DNA from 3 places in the Colwellia sp. Bg11-12 genome. Region 2 is predicted to be linked to each of the others. Evidence: riboswitches for the same ligand, from Rfam matches in the RefSeq annotation. Region 2 holds a riboswitch; each other region holds the start of a gene.
The links. A riboswitch is a leader RNA that binds a small molecule or an ion and turns the genes downstream of it on or off. The one in region 2 is predicted to bind cobalamin.

Region 1 (6,187 bases), 200 kb from region 2:
TCCACAAGACAACTTCTACCGTTATGTTAACGGCGCATGGTTGAACAGTAATGAAATTCCTGGCGACAAAACATCTATTGGTGCTTTTTATGACTTACGTGATGAAGCCGATGACAATGTAAAAGTAATCATCGAAGAATTAGCCGCGACAGAAGATTTAAAAATGGGTAGCGATGAACAAAAAGTTGCTGACTTATTCCGTTCGTACATGAACACCGATGCACGTAACGCTGCTGGTATCACTCCTGTACAACCTTTATTTGACAGCATCAATAGCTTAAAAGATAAAGATGAATTAGCTACTTTTTTTGGTAAGAACCAGAAAAATGGTATCGGTAGTCCATTAGCATTTTACATCAGTGTTGACGCTAAAGACTCAACTCGCTATGCGACACATATTTGGCAAACGGGTTTAGGCTTACCAGACAGAGATTACTACTTTGATGAAACAGAACGCTTTGCTGAATTACGTAAAGGTTATGTTACTCATATAGAAAACATGTTTAATCTAGCGGGTTTGAAAAATGGTAAAGCCGCCGCACAAACTATCATGGCATTAGAAACAAAATTAGCGGGTTTTCATTGGACGAAAGTTGAGACTCGTGACAGCGACAAACGTTACAATAAATTTAATGTTGCTGACTTAAATACAGTGACTGATGCATTCAATTGGAATGCTTACCTTGCAGCTCAAGGTGTAGCGGCGCAAAAAGATATTATTATTAACCAACCATCGTTTATAAAAGGCTTTGGCGAAACATTTGCAGCAACATCGTTAGCCGATTGGCAAACCTACCTTACTTTTCATACACTAAGTAATTTTTCAGGTTCTTTAACAACGGCTTTAAGTGATGAAAACTTTGACTTTTATTCAAAACAATTAAGTGGTCAAAAAGTACAACGCCCAATGTGGAAGCGCGGCGTTGCAGTGGTAAACAGCAATTTAGGTGAAGTTATTGGTAAGGTTTATGTAGGCCGTCACTTTAAACCAGAAGCTAAAACGCGTATGACACAGCTCGTTGAAAACTTACGCGGAGCATATGGCGCAAGTATTGATGAATTAGAGTGGATGTCTGACTCAACTAAAAAAGCAGCCCATGTAAAACTAGCAAGCTTTGACCCCAAAATTGGTTACCCAAATAAGTGGGAAGATTATTCTGCTCTTATTATTAAAGGTGATGATTTAGTTGGCAATAAAATGCGTTCGGGTAATGTTTCTCATCAAAAGGAAGTGGCTAAATTAGGTGGACCCATTGATAAACAAGAATGGGGCATGACACCTCAAACTGTTAATGCTTATTACAACCCAACTAAAAATGAAATTGTATTTCCTGCCGCAATTTTACAACCTCCGTTCTTTAACTTAAGCGCTGATGATGCGGTTAACTATGGTGGCATTGGCGCTGTTATTGGTCATGAGATGGGCCATGGATTTGACGATCAAGGGAGTAAATACGATGGTGACGGTAACTTGCGTAATTGGTGGACTGAAGCAGATTTAGCGGCCTTTAAAGTTCGTACAGATGACTTAGTTGCACAATACAATGGCTATTCAGTATTTAAAGACTTAAACGTTAATGGCTCTTTAACCTTAGGCGAGAACATCGGTGATTTATCTGGTGTAACCATCGCTTACAAAGCTTATATTGCCTCATTAAATGGTAAAGAAGCACCGGTAATTGACGGACTAACAGGCGATCAACGTTTCTTCATGGGTTATGCTCAAGTATGGCGTGGGAAAAAAGTCGAAAAATCATTACGTAATCAAGTAGCGACTGACCCTCATTCGCCTGGCGAATTCCGCGCATTAGGTTCTTTATCTAACATGCCTGAATTCTACAAAGCGTTTAACGTTAAAGAAGGTGACGCTATGTATATTGCCCCTGAAAAACGTGTAAAAATTTGGTAAGCAAAACGTTTAGCTAAATAACAGTAAACGAAGACTAAAATGCCAACAAATATTGTTGGCATTTTTTATGACTTAAAACTGACTAAAAATAGAATATATCCACACAAAATTAACCGCATAAAATGCGTAAATCAACAGTCTTTAACACCTCTACATATTGTAAATAAATACAAATATCGTAAACTAGCCACACGTAAAGTATTTAGGGAATAAGGTGTAAAACCTTAACTGTACCCGCAACTGTAAATTGTCTACTGTTTTATAAGCATTCAATGAGTCAGCATACCTAATGACTTTAATAGCAGAACTTTTAAGATCAATGAAATCGTGCGGGAACACGCGGTAACTTGCTACCTATTAAGGACTATCCTTAACGCTAGCCTTGCCTTTTTTCCTCTTTAAAATCACTATAATCACAACAGGAATACTCATGGTTGACGAAACACAAAAAAGCGAAAAACATCAAGCGCGCATGCAAAAAGTGAAAGACAAAGTTGATGCTAGAGTTGACGCGGCAACAGATGAACGCGGTATATTAATTGTTATCACGGGCAATGGTAAAGGTAAATCAACATCAGGGTTTGGCACACTAACTCGTGCCGTTGGTCATGGCTTGAATGCTGCCGCAATTCAATTTATAAAAGGCACTTGGGCTTGTGGAGAAAGAAATGTTCTTGAGAAACTTGGCGTGCCTTTTCATGTTATGGCAACCGGTTTCACTTGGAATACACAAGATAAAACCGCTGACATTACTGCAGCGAAAATTGTGTGGGAAGAAGCTAAGAAACTATTAGCTGATGAAAGTGTTGATGTTGTGTTACTTGACGAACTAACTTACATGCTGTCGTTTAAATACCTTGATCTTGATGAAGTGCTTGATGCCATAGCGAATCGTCCCCCGATGCAACATGTGATAGCCACCGGCCGTGGTGCACATCGTTCGTTACTCGAACTCGCAGATACAGTCAGTGAAGTTCAATCAATAAAACATGCTTTTGATAACAATATAAAAGCACAAAAAGGTATTGATTGGTAATCGATAATCATTGCCTATAAAGCGTAATATTCCTGCAAAAATGACATACTACAAGCAAGAATGCTTTGTAAAAAAGATATTGAAGAACGGACTCAACATAAAAAAGCCCATGTAATATGGGCTTTTTTAAATGTTCAATGCTAGCTGTTAGCTGTTAGCGCTCACTAAACACAAATTCTATTTAAGCTCGTCGCAACATCTATAGATACTTTTTGCTGTTGCTCGGCATGTTGCGCAACAGAACTTAAGCCATTCGTTATATCTCGGCTCAACGAAGCAACCTCAGCCATATTTGTATTAATCGATGCTGTAGATTGCTGCTGCTGTTCAGTGCCACTCGCAATTTGAGACGTTAGCGCATTCACTTCATTAAACACACGTCCTATTTGTTCTAGCGCTTCAACAACTTCTGCAGAATGCGTTAAGCTGTCTTGTGTCAAAGTTTGACCGCGCGAGATTGCCGTCACTGCATTCGTTGATTTTTCTTGTAAACCTTCCACCATTGAATGGATTTCAACCGTTGCTTCTTGTGTTCTATGAGCGAGCGCTCTTACTTCGTCTGCAACAACCGCAAAGCCTCGACCTTGTTCACCTGCTCTTGCCGCTTCAATCGCGGCATTTAAAGCCAGTAAGTTTGTTTGATCTGCGATACCGCGAATAACGTCAAGTACAGAACCAATGTTAGAACATTCAGTTTGTAGTAAGGCTAAATCGGTAGCCATCTCAGTAACTTCTTCAGAAAAAGCCTCAATCGTTTGTTGGCTCGTATTTGAGGAAGTCGTACCTTGAGATAAAATAGCAATGACTTGATTTGTTGTTTCACTTACCTGTGAAGCGCTGTCTGAAAGTATACTAGAGGTTGAAGCGACCTCATCAATAGAGTGTGCCATTAACGCTATTTGACGAGCAGAATCGTCAACAGCTTTAACGGAGTCAGTCATTTGTGTGGCCAGTAAAAAGGAGCCTTCTTTTAATGATTCAGATTCCGTACGTAATTCCGCAAGCACATCTGACAAGTTGCCAATAAATGAACTGAGTTCATTCGTCACAGTGGCGAGTTCATCATTACCTCCATCAATTAACGGCCCAGGAGGTGCCTGCTTGGTGCTAACGACGAGTGTAATATAGTGTTGTAGTTTTGTTAATCGAGATGACAGCTGCTTTTCAATAAATATATACCCTGATATTAATTGGGCAATCACTAAAACAGAGAGTATACCGACAACTGCTGACTTACTTAGCTCATCAGTAAATAGCAGTACAAAAAGTAAGGCTAATAATCCAACAACCGCCGTTGGTATAAGTAATTTCACGCTTAAGCGAGTAAACATAGAGTATCCATCTTGTTAGTTTAAAAAACAGCCTAAATTTAAGCTACTTGGCTTTATTACGTTATAAATTACCTATTATTTGCTGTTTTGGCTAACAATATTTGTTAATTTTAATTATTGGACAAAAAAACCATTTTATTTTAGCTATCCTTAAACGAATTAATGGTTCATCGCTCAGATAAAATATAAATAGGAAATCAATATATGTCTATCATCGCAATTTTTATGGGATATATACTTCTAAAACTTTATACATCAAAACCACATCATCAAAAGCCTGACCATTGAACTTTTATTGACTCCATCTAAATTACCGCCTTTTTAGTTTACGGGCGTGTTCAATTTTATTGAGTCAGAAGAACAAAACCAGCTCCTCGACTATTTTATTCTTTACCTTAAGCACTTTTTTCTGTTTTTACTCGCCTATGTCGAACAGCTACCGTTGCCATTAGCATGCTTACATTGAATTTCAATTGTGACGATTACACCTAAGTTATTAACGAAAGAGATATACGTCATAAATAATTGATCTGACATTTTTCTTTCACTTCACTCGGTATTCTCATAAAATCAATCTATCGATTATTTATCAAGGTATTCCGTGACTTCTATTCAACATTTGTTCGATAATAATCAGCAATGGGCTGACAACATAAAAAAAGAAGACCCACATTTTTTTAAACGTTTGTCAGAACAACAAAAGCCAGAATATTTATGGATAGGATGTTCTGATTCAAGAGTACCAGCTAATGAATTACTCGGTATGTCTCCAGGTGAAGTTTTTGTTCATCGTAATATTGCTAACCAAGTTATTCATACCGATTTAAATTGCCTTTCTGTTATTCAATTTGCTGTCGAAAACCTTAAAGTTAAGCATATAATAGTGTGTGGTCACTATGGCTGTGGTGGCATCATAGCTTCGATTGATAATAAGCGCCATGGATTAATAGATAATTGGCTAGGGCATATTAAAGATGTTTATCGTTTTCACAAAGACCGTCTCGATGCCGTTGAAGATCACCAAACAAAGGTCAATTTACTCTGCGATCTTAATGTGGTTGAACAAGTAGCAAACGTTTGCCATACCACGACATTAGTCAATGCTTGGAAAAAAAACCAAGACGTAACTGTTCATGGCTTTGTGTATAATTTACACGACGGTATTTTGAAAAATTTAAATGTCTCTTGCGATGGTAAATAATTAATGACCTTAACGATACCCGAACCACCGATAAAAAAACAACCTTTCTCTTGTGGCGAGGTTGCCTTAGTTGGCGCAGGTCCGGGTGATCCTGAATTACTGACCTTACAAGCTTTTCGCTTTATCAAGCAAGCTGAAGTTGTTATTTATGACCGCTTAGTGAGCGCAGAAATTTTAGCGTTATTACCTGAAAATTGTGAGCGTATTTATGTGGGCAAAAAACAAGCTGAGCATCGAGTACCTCAAGATGATATTAATCAGTTATTAGTTGATCATGCAAAACAAAATAAAAAAGTTTTACGTTTAAAAGGTGGTGATCCATTTGTTTTTGGTCGAGGTGGTGAAGAGGCACAATTTGCATTAAAACACGATATTGCCTGTCATATCGTGCCTGGAATGACAGCCGCTTCTGCATGTACAAGTTATGTTGGCATTCCTTTAACTCATCGACAAGTTGCTCAAAGTTGTACTTTCATTACCGGCAATGTACAAAACAACGGGGAATTATCACTACCTTGGCACACTCTCACCGATAATAAACAAACCGTCGTTTTTTACATGGGCATTAAAAGTTTACCGATAATTAGTGAGCAACTCATTAAAGCCGGTCGTATAGGTTCTACGCCAGCAGCCCTTATTTACAAAGGCACAAATCCTGAGCAACATGTTTACCGAGGCACTTTAGCAGGGTTAAATCATTTGGTTGAGTT
Region 2 (6,187 bases):
CAAAATCAACTTGATTGGCTAATTGGGCAAGCTCTTGATGCAACCAACCCGCTTGGTCAACAAACTCTCGAGACAATTCCCCCATCGGCACTATACCGTGGCCCACTTCATTACTGACAAAAATAAGCTTTTTCGCTTTATAAGGGCTTTTATCGCTAAGGAAGTTTTTTAAAAAGTCGATGAACATTGCTTTTTGTTGTTTATAAAAGTCATTATCTTGATGACACAAACAATTACTTAACCACAGTGTTAAACAATCAACTAAAACACAATCACTATCCTGTAATGCTTGTGTAAGCGCTTGGGCTAAATACAGTGGTGATTCAAGTAAGGCCCAATGATCGGGACGCTCAACTTGGTGTCGTAAAATACGCTGGCTCATTTCTTTATCATGCGCTTGTGCTGTAGCGATATAACAAATAGTTCGCCCTTGTGACTCAGCTTGTTTCGCTATATTTTCAGCTAAGCGAGATTTTCCAGAGCGCGCGCCACCTAAAATAAAATGCAGGTTGTTCTCGTTGATATGGCTTAAAGGCGGACAGCTAAAGTTAGTATTGCTCATTAGCGCACCTCAGCTAAAAATGCTGTTGAAGGTAAAACTAATACCAACAAGATAATATAAACGGCAACTTCTAAAATTTGTTGCGCTGCCCCTAAACAATCGCCGGTAAAACCGCCTAACTGACGATTAAACCATAAGATAAGTAAAATGCGTATTATCCATAAGCACACAATCATCACAAAGGCGTGCATGAGCGGTAACAAAGTAAATAGCACAACTGCGCCAGTTATCAATAAAATAATTAACCCCTTTATTGATAAATGTTGTGCTAAAGGTTTTACTTTTGACTGTGCATCTTCGCTGACATAAGACATGCTAAAAATTAAACTCGTACTTACCACTCGACTCAAGGTATGTGCTAAAACTAATGCGAATGAGAGGGCTAGCACCGGGTTTTCGTTGTGCGTGCCTAATAAAACTAAGCTTTGATATTTAGTCATTAAAATAAAAAACAGGCTTGCTGCACCATAAGTGCCTAAACGGCTATCTTTCATAATATTCAGTTTTTGTTCGACGGTCCAGCCACCGCCAAATCCATCCCACACATCAGCCCAACCATCTTCGTGAAAAGCCCCTGTGAGTAATAAACTACATGCCATTGAAATGAGTACCGCTAAAGAAAGTGGTAGGAAACTCGCCAACAGCACTAAAATTAAGGCAGTAACCGCGCCAATAAACACACCAATCAAGGCAAAATATCGACTCGCTTGATGCAGCATCTCAGGTTTAACAACCTCAGGTAAACGTACCGGTACACGAGTAAAAAAACTCAATGCCAGTAACAATAAATAATATTGCTGTTGGCATTGTTGCCCAAGTGATTGCTTAGTCATTTAATGGTCAACCCCACTCGTTTTAATATCAGTTACATTAGTGACATCAGCTTGAGCAAAACTTGCCATATCATTATAAAAAGCGGCTGAAGCTTGAATTAAGGGTAAAGCTAATGCTGCCCCCGTACCTTCGCCTAAACGTAAACCTAAATTTAATAACGGCTTAACCTGTAAATAATCGAGCATGCTTTGGTGCCCTTGCTCGCCAGAGCAATGGGCAAATATCATATAGTCTTTTACATTTTTGTTAAGTGCTATGGCCAGCATGGCTGCTGCTGTACAAATAAAACCGTCAACAACAACTAGCATTTTTTGCTCTGCAGCGGCTAACATTGCTGCGGTAATTTGTACAATTTCAAAACCACCTAAGCACCGTAAAATGTCTTTAGCGTTGTTGAGTTCATCTTTATGAAGCGTTAATGCCTGTTCAATAACCTGCTGCTTTCGTTTTATAACTTCATCACTTACGCCGGTGCCACGCCCGACACTTTCTTGAGCGGTAATATTCATTACCGCTGACATAATCGCCGAAGCAGAGGTTGTATTACCAATGCCCATTTCGCCAAAAGCAATAAGATTACAACCACTTTTATGCATTTTCTTGATTAAAGTCGTCGCTTTTTCAAAACCTAATTCAACTTGCGCTTCGCTCATTGCTGGCGATACATTTAATGGCTCAGTAATAGTCCCTAAACGCTGGTCAATTACACCTAAATAACTTTCTGGCGGTGATAATATACCGGTATCAACCACGCTTAATTGCCAGCCAAGTTGTTTACAAAAAACATTAATTGCCGCGCCACCCGCAGCAAAATTAGCCACCATTTGTGAAGTAACTTCACTAGGCGCAATGGAAACACCTTCGGCTGCAACACCATGGTCACCGGCAAAAATCAATAAACTGGGTTTGTTGAGTTTAAGCGATGGTGCAATACTATTTAACGATGAGTACTGCACACGCGCTATTATTTTTGCTGTATTTTCTAATTGCCCTAACGCGCCAAGTGGCTTAGTTTTACCATCAAGGGTTGTTTGTATATGTTCATCAAATTCATTAGTTATTTTTTTAATAGCAAAGCTCATCAATCGCCCCTTTATGCTTTGTTTTTGCGGAAGTACAACAAGGATAAAAAGAATAAACTCCCCACAGCAGAGGTAATAACGCCCACCGGAAGTTCTTGATTTTTAAGTACAATACGCGATAGTACATCAACCCAAATCATGAAAATACCACCAACAAGTGCAGTTAATAAAATGCCAAAAGTAGTGCCCTGAGAAACAAAAAATCGTACAATATGTGGGATCATTAACCCTACAAAGCCAATGCCGCCGCACAAAGACACTAACGTTGCGGTGATCAACGAGCTCAGCACTAACATAACGAGTCGAAAACGATTAACGTTTATACCCAACGTCGTTGCGCTTTCATCACCCAGTAACATTGCATTCAATTGGCGTCGATACGCTAACATCATCACCACGCAGCTAATAATAACGACAGCAGGAAACCAAAGTGTTGCCCATTCAGCACGAGAAAAGCTTCCCATGGTCCAGAATAAAACAGCCGTTACCGCCTGAGGATCTGTGTGGTAAAGCAATAAACTGGTAAATGAGCTAAACAGAAATGACAAAGCGACACCTGCCAATAACATTGATTCAACTTGTTGGCTTTGCCGGCGACCAGCGATCATCAACAACATTAACATCGCAATTAAACTGCCAGCAAAAGCGGCGACTGGTGTGACCAAAGAAATAGTACTGCCCAGTAAAACAATCGAAATCACTACACCTAAAGAAGCCCCGGAGGAAATACCAAAAAGATAAGGATCAGCTAAAGGATTTCGCGTTACCGTTTGTAAAATAAGCCCCGATACCGCCAAACCACTGCCCGCTAAAAAAGCCAAAATAGCCCTAGGCATACGTAATTCCCAAATAATACGTTCAAAAAACAAGATGTCTCGTGCGTCTTTATCCGTTGAGAAGCTCGCTAATAAGCTTGAAGTTACATCACTAAAACTAATATCTGCTGCGCCTAAAGATAACGACGCAATAAAGCTGATAATGCCAAAACTTAAGGTAAGGAAAATAATCAACGAGTGATTCATTTTAATCATGCGTTAACTCACTGTTGTATTCTGTTATATCTTGAATGTCGTAGCCGTAAAAATAAGAAATATGGGGAACCTTGTGTTGTGTATGTGTTGAGACTTGCGCGCAAACACCAAAAACATTTGATAACATCTCAGAGGTGATCACCTCTTGTGGCGTTCCTTGCTCAACAAGTTTACCTTTGTCTAATATAATAAGTTGGTCGCACATCGCACTCGCAAGATTTAAGTCATGAAAAGTGGCAATAACAGTTATACCTAATGATTTTGCTAACTCTATAACCTGTATTTGATAACGAACATCAAGATGACTGGTTGGTTCGTCCATGATCAGCAAGCTTGGCGATTGCACAATCGCACGAGCAATAAGCGCACGTTGCTTTTCGCCTCCAGATAAGTGTTCAAAATTTTGTAAGGTTTTATCAACTAAACCCACTTGTTTAATAGCACAGTCTATCTTTTGTTTATCGCTAGGTTGTTCGCGGGTAAATAAACCTTTATGTGGCAGTAAGCCCAACGAAACAATGTCGTGCACGGTTAAATTAAAATGCGTAGGGGTTTCTTGTAAGACCACAGCAATATCTTGTGCATATTGATAAGCATCGTATTGTTGCCAAATATCTTGTTGCTTAAATTTAACCAAACCTGAATCAGGTTTTACGTAGCGATATAAGCAACGAAGTAGACTTGATTTCCCAGCACCATTGGGACCAAGAATACCGGTGAAGCTGCCTTTATTTATAGCAAAAGAAATATCATCTAAGATTAACTGACCGTCGGCATGCCAATAAACATGCTGCACAGAAAGTAATTCAGTACTAGCTGGAGGTATTGATGAGAATTGCTCGTTGCTACTATTCAAAAAATTGCTACTCCATGTCATTTGCATTTTGGGAGCAGACAAACAGAGCACAATCAATCTCTTAGTCTTTGAAAAGAATACAAGAGTCGAGCATACAATGTTCGAGTAAACCCGCTCGACTTTGTTGGTTATGTCTACCCTTTAGATAGACAAATGACTCTTAATTAATGGGTATCCTGACTCAAGCTTTATGGTATTTAACAAACACTAAAAGACTTTTACAGTTGCGGGTACAGTTGCGGATTTTCACCACATTCCCACATTAAAAATGAGTTATTTAATTTTATCACGCGATTATGGTCAGCTAGTTAAAAATAGCAAGGTTTAATTGCTATTAAAGCTGATATTATAGACGAACGGTCAACATTTTTACCAAACAATTCTTGGCCAAGCTCTACCTTGTTCATCGGTATAAAGCTCAACTTTCACTAAGCCCGCATATGGAATATCAATATGACTCATGTGAGTTGTTCCAGGGATAGGCAGTTTCAATATTCGTGCAATAAGGTGTTTAATAACACCGCCGTGTGCGACAACTAGAGTATTTCCATGTGGCGCAGTGGCTAACCATTGCTGCCACCAAGCATCAACGCGTTTAACAAAATCAATCATTGCTTCGCCATTAGGCGGATTATTTTTCCAAGGGTCTTGCCAAAAATCACCGATGGAAGGTTGTTTACCCATTGGCTTTATTTTCCATAAATCTTCATATTTTTTTCCATCCCAATCACCAAAATCCATTTCTTTAAGCTGATTATCTAGCTGAAGGTGAATATTATTTTTTAATGAGTACGCTTTAGCAAAAGTTTGGCAACGTTGCAGCGGCGAACTTATACAGTAAGATATTCTAGGTAATTGCTGGCTCGATTTCCATAGTTGTTGTAAGCCATTTTCAGAAAGTGCCACGTCAATTTTACCGGCTAAAATACCTGGAGTAGCAATTTCGCCATGGCGTAATAAGTATAAAGTGTGTTGATGCACCGCCCATTCCTCTTATATTTTCATCTATACATACTTTACCGGTTAAGTGGCCGTTAAAGTGAACCCGGTGGAAAATAGAGCGCAATAAAATATATTAGCCCATAAAAAACGGCCTTGAATCAATTTTCATTGAATCAAGGCCGTTTGCACATGTTAGTTAACTTTTACTGTCACACCATAAGTGTTACAGATGAGTTAATAACGATTAAAACTTGTAGCGAGCTGTAAATCTTACACTACGAGGTGCTTGGAAGCTTGTAGGCGCTAAAAAGTTTGGATTGATTTCGCTGCCACCACGTGAATAATCTTTCTGTTGATTAACTTCTGTAGCTTCATCAAAATCAAAGATGTTAAATACGTCAATTTTTAACGTTAATTGATCATCAGCCCAATGTGGGATGTAGCTTAAACCAGCATCAACCATATAAGTCCAATCAGTATCGCCGTAATCGCCACGATTAGACAGCTCAGATTCACCATTTTCGTTTACACAGTAAAAACTTGAAGCGCCGTAACGATCAAAGTTACCTTTATCGAATGATGTAGAACCATCACCTACTAAGAAAGCAGCTTCGCCATTTCTAGCATCTGTTGGTAAGAAACCGTTACAACTTTGTGGTGTACCTGACATAAGGTTAACATTAGCGGTTACCGTTAACTCTTCAGTAAACTGGTAAGCACCATAAACTTTAAACTGATGACGACGATCGTTAGGTAAGTAACCATCAGAACCATCTTGGAAGCGTTTGTGATCGAAATCTTGAGTCGCGCCCGCATCTTCTTGGCCTAAAGTAGAGTTTACATAACCTTCGATGTTACCTTCACTCTTAGAGTAAACATA
Region 3 (6,187 bases), on a different contig from region 2:
TCTATGGCACGTCCATCAGCTGTTGAAATTAAATAGCCACTGATCATTAGAATAAATAGCGCGCCATACAAAAAAATATGCACTAAACGGCCTAATTTTTTTTCTATGTCAGTATGAGTTTCAATGGCCTGTGGCTTTACTTGAACAAGACGTAAGATAGTACGGACAACCATGACTAAAAACAAAAGGATCCCTATACTTTTATGAAGATCGGGGCCTTGCTTATACCAAGGATCATAATACCCCAGATCTACCATCCAGTAGCCTAATGTAAAGAGTCCGACAACGGTTATGGCAACTAGCCAGTGTAAAATAATAGTGCCCCAACCATAGTGGTTTATCGTATTTCTCATTTTAATTCCGATATTCATCAATACTGTGCGGTGATTTTATTGTTAATAATAGTATATGAATATTAATAATGTATTAAGTACGTAAATAGTGACTCAATGTTTCCATTTAGTCACTAATGGCGTCAATATGAGATTGAAAACTCTAAAGATATGACAGCTAGTTTTCCCTCTCAGGGTAAATATGAGTCAAGCCACGTTGTAGCACCAATAATATAACTTTACTGACTTAATCAATCTGCTAACGATCACCAATCAAGTCCTTTTTGTGCTTTAACTCCCGCTTTAAAAGCATGTTTGATTGGTTGTACTTCTGATACCGTATCTGCCAATTCAATTAACCGACGATGACAGGCACGGCCGGTAATTAATACGTGCTGCATTTTAGGGCGATTATTTAACGCCTCGATAATTTCGTCTAACTCAATATAGCCATATTTCACCATGTAAGTCATTTCATCGAGTAAAACAATATCAAGTGTTTCGTCACTGAGCATTTCTTTACTTCTTTGCCATGCAACTTTTGCTGCGGCTAAATCAGTTTCAGTACTTTGCGTTTCCCAAGTAAACCCCGTGCCCATCACATGATGCTGAACCGAGAATTGCTTTAAAATATTCATTTCGCCGCATTCCCACTTACTGCCTTTAATGAATTGTACAACACCCGCTTTTTGCCCATGACCAATAGCGCGTAATACGGTACCAAAACCAGAAGTACTTTTGCCTTTGCCATTACCGGTTATAACAACAAAAACACCGCGCTCTTCTGTCGCTTGAGCAATTCGTTCATCAACATTGGCTTTAATTTTCTTTTGGCGTTCAATATGTTTTTGTTCTTTCGCAGCTGCTTTTTCAGCGTCTTTATTCACATCACTCATAATATTCTCATTCTATTTAATCATTACGCTATTAATTGCGCTATTCATTACTGCTCAATATTAACTTACCTGTTTCAGGATCGCGATAAACTTGGCCCATTGACTGATAACCTTCTTGGTTTTTTAGTTTATTTTTCAATGCTTCAGGTGTTGAGGTTAGTTCTTTATCTATAGAATTAAACGGCTGGATTTTCGCTGAAGATAGCTTATCTGTTAGTACTCTAACTGATTCATCTAAAAATATTACCCTAATTAGGATTTAGTGCCGCCATGATTGCTGTAAATCTAAGATATCCGCGCCAATATTCTGTAGACCGAGAGGATAATTATAGTAAACAATAGCCACTTTTTTGTTTTAGTTACCGTGAGTTTTTAATACTAACCAACCATTCACCCGTACTTATAAATGCTCCATTTTTTTCTCAGCACTTGGCTAATCGATAATCTCTCCCCCATTAATGGGCCTAATTTTGTACTAGAAAAAGTGCGTTTTATTAAATATACGTAATGCTAAGCTAGGATTACTAGGAAGATACCAGTGCATATATGAAGCAATAATATTGTTATGCAGATAAACCAACTCACCAACGCGTCCACTTGGATGATGGATAGTTTGGCAACTTGGTTCTAAATCAATTTCTGCGGATGAGTAATGGAAACTGTGCCCACGCATTATATTACTGCTTGTACTTACATTATCAGAGGTATCTTCACCTTTATTAAATGATGGTAAGTCGACCCACTGTGAACCAATTGCGGCAAGTTGTTTCTGCATCGTCGCCTTGCCTGGCATTAATCCAACCATAGAGAATTGTTGACCAGACATATCGGTAAGCTTATCCAGCAAATATAACATGCCGCCACACTCTGCAATTATGGGCTTATTGCTTGAAGCGAAATCTCTCACCTCATTAATAAAAGTGACATTGTTCATTAACTGCTCAGCATATAATTCTGGATAGCCACCCGGAATATACAACACATCACCGTCAGGTAAGTGAGTATCGGTAAGTGCAGAACAATAAATAAGTTCTGCACCCGCTTGTGCTAAAAAAGCAATATTCGCCGCATAAATAAAACTAAAAGCGCTATCTCGAACAATTATGACACGGGTACCTAACAATGCTTGATGGATAACATTTTTTAAACTGTCTTTTTCTCGCGTAAAAAATTCAACTTTTTCAGGTAAATCGGTCAGTCCCGTATTCGCTATATGACTAGCTGCTTGATTGAGTTGTTCATCAATATCAACGAGTTCTTGCGCCTGCACTAAACCTAGATGCCGCTCTGGCAAAGTTATCGTTTCATCTTTTGGGATACGGCCATAAAAGCGTAATTCACTTGGCAAGTTACTACTGAGCATTTCAGCATGTCGATCTGAATTTACTCGATTACCAATAACACCAGAAAAGGGTAAGTTTTCTCTAAATTTAGCTAAACCAAAAGCCACTGCGGCAAAAGTTTGAGCCATTGCCTTAGCATCAATAACACCCAAAACAGGGATGTTAAAATGTTGAGCTAAGTCCGCACTACTAGGGGTGCCATCAAACAATCCCATCACGCCTTCGATTAAAATCAGATCTGAGTCTTGCGCTGCACGATAAAGTAGCGCTTGGCAACCCTGCTCACCGACTAACCATAGATCTAATTGATAAACTAATTCGCCACTGGCTTTACGTAATATCATCGGGTCAATAAAATCTGGCCCGACTTTAAATACTGTTACTTTACGGCCTTGATTACGGTGATAACGGGCAAGCGCAGCTGTGACTGTTGTTTTTCCAGAGCCAGAATGCGGTGCAGCAATAATGAGTGCTGAACACATAACACCACTGCCTTTTTTATACTCGGACTTATCTTTAAATGGGAGTGTCTTTTTATTAGATAACGCCATTAATTGTCTCTTCTATTTAATTATTTTTATCGTGTTGGTTGTCGATTATATTTGTCATTATTGCTTTTCATTTTGAGGCGAAACTACAATCGACCATTTACGTGTGTATTAGCGTTTATTGATTTTTCCTTGAAAAAATAACTCAAAGTAAAATCGATGACCATAGCAGAAACAACATAAAAAATAGGGTTTGAAATAGACTTAACATAATACTTGTCGACACGTGTTGCATATTCTGCCCATGACAAAACAGGGAATTTACCTGAAAACGCGTAATAACTACCATTTGAAATAAAGAAAGCAATTGAACTCGCAATAAACATAGCCAAAGCCACTTTTATAATATTGACTTGCCAAACACTTTGTTGCCAATTAGGTCGAGTATAAAAGCCAGCAGTAAACATAGCAGCGTAACTCAATACTAATGCAGGGTAAGAGGTGGTAATACAATCACCAAATTGACCACGATAATAAGACGAAGCGAGATCGACGGTTACCGTTAGAATATAGAAAAACCAAAACATTTTGATATTACGTAAGTACATACCGGCTAGAAAAAATATAGCAATTGATGCACTAGGTAAATGGTTTAAACTCGCGAAATGATGTGTGCGAGTTGCAAGCATCAGCAAGGTTAATGTTGCAAAAATAGCAATGAGTAAACTGATAGGAGATTTGAGATTGATTGATTTCATAACGATTCCGTTGTTTAAAACAAATAGAGTTTTAACGGTGTAGGAAATCAAAGTCGGTATACGGTGATAATCGGACAATAAATTATTAATTCTTAGAAAAACCAATAAAAATCATTCGATCGTCAAGCAATAATTCAGGCCGTGTACGCTTCTCTGAATTACCGCCCACCGCAGTTGTCGAGCAATAGTTGTTTTATAACAACTATAAAATAGGCCGGTCTCCGGACTCCTGGTCATAGCATATGCAACACCTTCCCATATTTTCACTATTCTAATTATCTAAATAATGATTGAATACAGTGGTTTTGTTGCTGCTCACAGTTACCGTTGCGGGGGCAGTACGGGTATTTCACCCGTTTCACGTTTCATCTATAGCAGTTACGATTAATATGCGAAAAACATAAATTAACAGTAACTTAGACACCTAAATCGGCGTTAATACTACGTTATAGGTTACCGTTCTTCAAGAGGCAGAGACTAATCTTTAGTTTTATAGCGGGAGTACCCACCAAAATCAAAGGTTCATCTTTAGAGGCTGAAATAAAAAAGCCCTTATTCTCCCTGCTCCATGGTCTGTCTATCTACTTTTTTTCAAAGCTGGCAATAATAGGTACTATCATCCTTCAAAGACTAGGCACGCGATGTATAGCGAAACAGCTTTACCCAGTGGGTAAACCACAAAGCGCAAATTGAGATGCAGGTACGGTGTGACGTTAAGATTATATTAGTGGGTTGCGTGAAAGTTATCGGGCTGTTGCTGCCATCCATTTAACATTCCCCTCCCAATTTAAGAAGAAAAGTTTAAAGTCCGTATCAAGCATCGGTTTTGCAATATGATACCCTTGGGCAACATCACAGCCAATTTCTTTAAGCTTTTGGTATTGTTCTTCGGTCTCAATACCTTCCGCTGTCGTTTTAATCTTCAATGATTTGGCTAAATTAACCACAGCGTCCAATATTAAGACTTTATTGCTCACTTCATTCAAGTCATCAACAAAGCTTTTGTCTATTTTTAAATAATCTAAGGAAAATTGATGTAAGTAACTTAGCGATGAAAAACCTGTACCAAAGTCATCCAAGGCGACTGGTATGCGAAGATTTTTTAAAATATCTAAATGTCTTTTCACTGCATCAATATTTAAAATTAAACTTTCTTCAGTAATTTCTACACACAACCGTTCGGTGGTAACTGCAGAGAGATGATGTTGCGATTGCAAATAATGAATAAAATCTTGTGACGCAAAGCCTGATGTTGATACATTAACACTCAGCTTAAATACTTTAGGTAGCCAAGGAGCCCAAAGGTTGAGTTTACTCATAGCGAGCTTTAGCATATAGAGATCAAGTTGAACTATTTGACCAGATTTTTCTAAAATAGGAATAAAAAAATCTGGATACAAAAGCCCTAATTTAGGGTGTTGCCAACGTACTAAAATTTCAGCACCAATAATATCTCCCGTATCAAAATCAATCAACGGTTGATAATTACCAATAAACTCTTGATTTTTTACTGCATTATCAAAATCATACTCGACTTTCACATTAATTAATTTATTTTGTTCTTCAAGTGCTTCAAAAAACACATATTGGTTGCGACCTTTCAACTTTGCTTGGTACATAGCATGGTCCGCATCAATCAATAACTGTTCTGCGCTTTCACTCGTATTGCTATAGGTTGCTATACCAATACTTACACTACTGGAAATATTCAAGCCATCAATATTAAAAGCCGCGGCCATAACCGCAAGAATACTTTCAGTTATCCGACAAATGGTCTCATAATCAATATTACCATCAAGTAATATGGCGAATTCATCACCACCTAAACGAGCCAGTGTATCAGTGTTTCTTAACGTTGTTGTTATTGACTTTACAATAGCAACCAGTAACTTATCGCCAACATGGTGACCATAAGTGTCGTTAATTTTTTTAAACCTGTCCACGTCAATAAAGAGTATTGCTATATTGTCGTGACGATTATTTTGGCAATGCAAGAACGCATGTTGGATCCTATCTTTGAATAACGAACGGTTCGGTAAGTTAGTTAATGGATCATGTAAGGCTAAAAACTGTAACTTTTGCTTAGCCTCCATTCTTTCAATAGCATTATTAATATGTTTTGCAACAAACATGAGTAATTGTTTGTCTTTTTCTTGAAATAAAAACTCGGTACTATAACTTTGTACAACCACAATCCCTTTATTTATACCGCTCCCAAATGGTACCCCCAACCAAGCTTTGGGGATACTACCGCGTATATAGATTGCTTTTTCATTAAGCATCTTTTGAATGTCTTTTTCGTAAAAAAGAAAAGGTTGGTCTTTAGCTAGCGCATAACCAGTAATACTTAAGAAATTAGGATCGATGTTT

Region 1: it holds a riboswitch for cobalamin, as region 2 does, so the genes downstream of both, cobO (cob(I)yrinic acid a,c-diamide adenosyltransferase) here and H4J39_RS04380 (ABC transporter ATP-binding protein) in region 2, are expected to answer to the same signal.
Region 3: it holds a riboswitch for cobalamin, as region 2 does, so the genes downstream of both, H4J39_RS14780 (hypothetical protein) here and H4J39_RS04380 (ABC transporter ATP-binding protein) in region 2, are expected to answer to the same signal.

Annotation. Positions count from the first base shown of each region.
Region 1 covers NZ_JACGUZ010000056.1:207,347-213,533, reverse strand. Annotated here, with positions in the region: gene H4J39_RS05285 (M13 family metallopeptidase) at 1-1,909, shown strand, start outside; cobalamin riboswitch at 2,070-2,218, shown strand; gene cobO (cob(I)yrinic acid a,c-diamide adenosyltransferase) at 2,340-2,945, shown strand; gene H4J39_RS05275 (methyl-accepting chemotaxis protein) at 3,110-4,276, opposite strand; gene can (carbonate dehydratase) at 4,878-5,477, shown strand; gene cobA (uroporphyrinogen-III C-methyltransferase) at 5,481-6,187, shown strand, end outside.
Region 2 covers NZ_JACGUZ010000056.1:2,483-8,669, reverse strand. Annotated here, with positions in the region: gene cobU (bifunctional adenosylcobinamide kinase/adenosylcobinamide-phosphate guanylyltransferase) at 1-562, opposite strand, end outside; gene H4J39_RS04395 (adenosylcobinamide-GDP ribazoletransferase) at 562-1,395, opposite strand; gene cobT (nicotinate-nucleotide--dimethylbenzimidazole phosphoribosyltransferase) at 1,396-2,478, opposite strand; gene H4J39_RS04385 (iron ABC transporter permease) at 2,490-3,509, opposite strand; gene H4J39_RS04380 (ABC transporter ATP-binding protein) at 3,502-4,386, opposite strand; cobalamin riboswitch at 4,514-4,671, opposite strand; gene H4J39_RS04375 (histidine phosphatase family protein) at 4,735-5,346, opposite strand; gene H4J39_RS04370 (TonB-dependent receptor) at 5,552-6,187, opposite strand, start outside.
Region 3 covers NZ_JACGUZ010000077.1:190,242-196,428, forward strand. Annotated here, with positions in the region: gene H4J39_RS14765 (cytochrome b) at 1-353, opposite strand, end outside; gene cobO (cob(I)yrinic acid a,c-diamide adenosyltransferase) at 599-1,228, opposite strand; gene H4J39_RS14775 (cobyrinate a,c-diamide synthase) at 1,704-3,122, opposite strand; gene H4J39_RS14780 (hypothetical protein) at 3,206-3,817, opposite strand; cobalamin riboswitch at 4,012-4,236, opposite strand; gene H4J39_RS14785 (EAL domain-containing protein) at 4,561-6,187, opposite strand, start outside.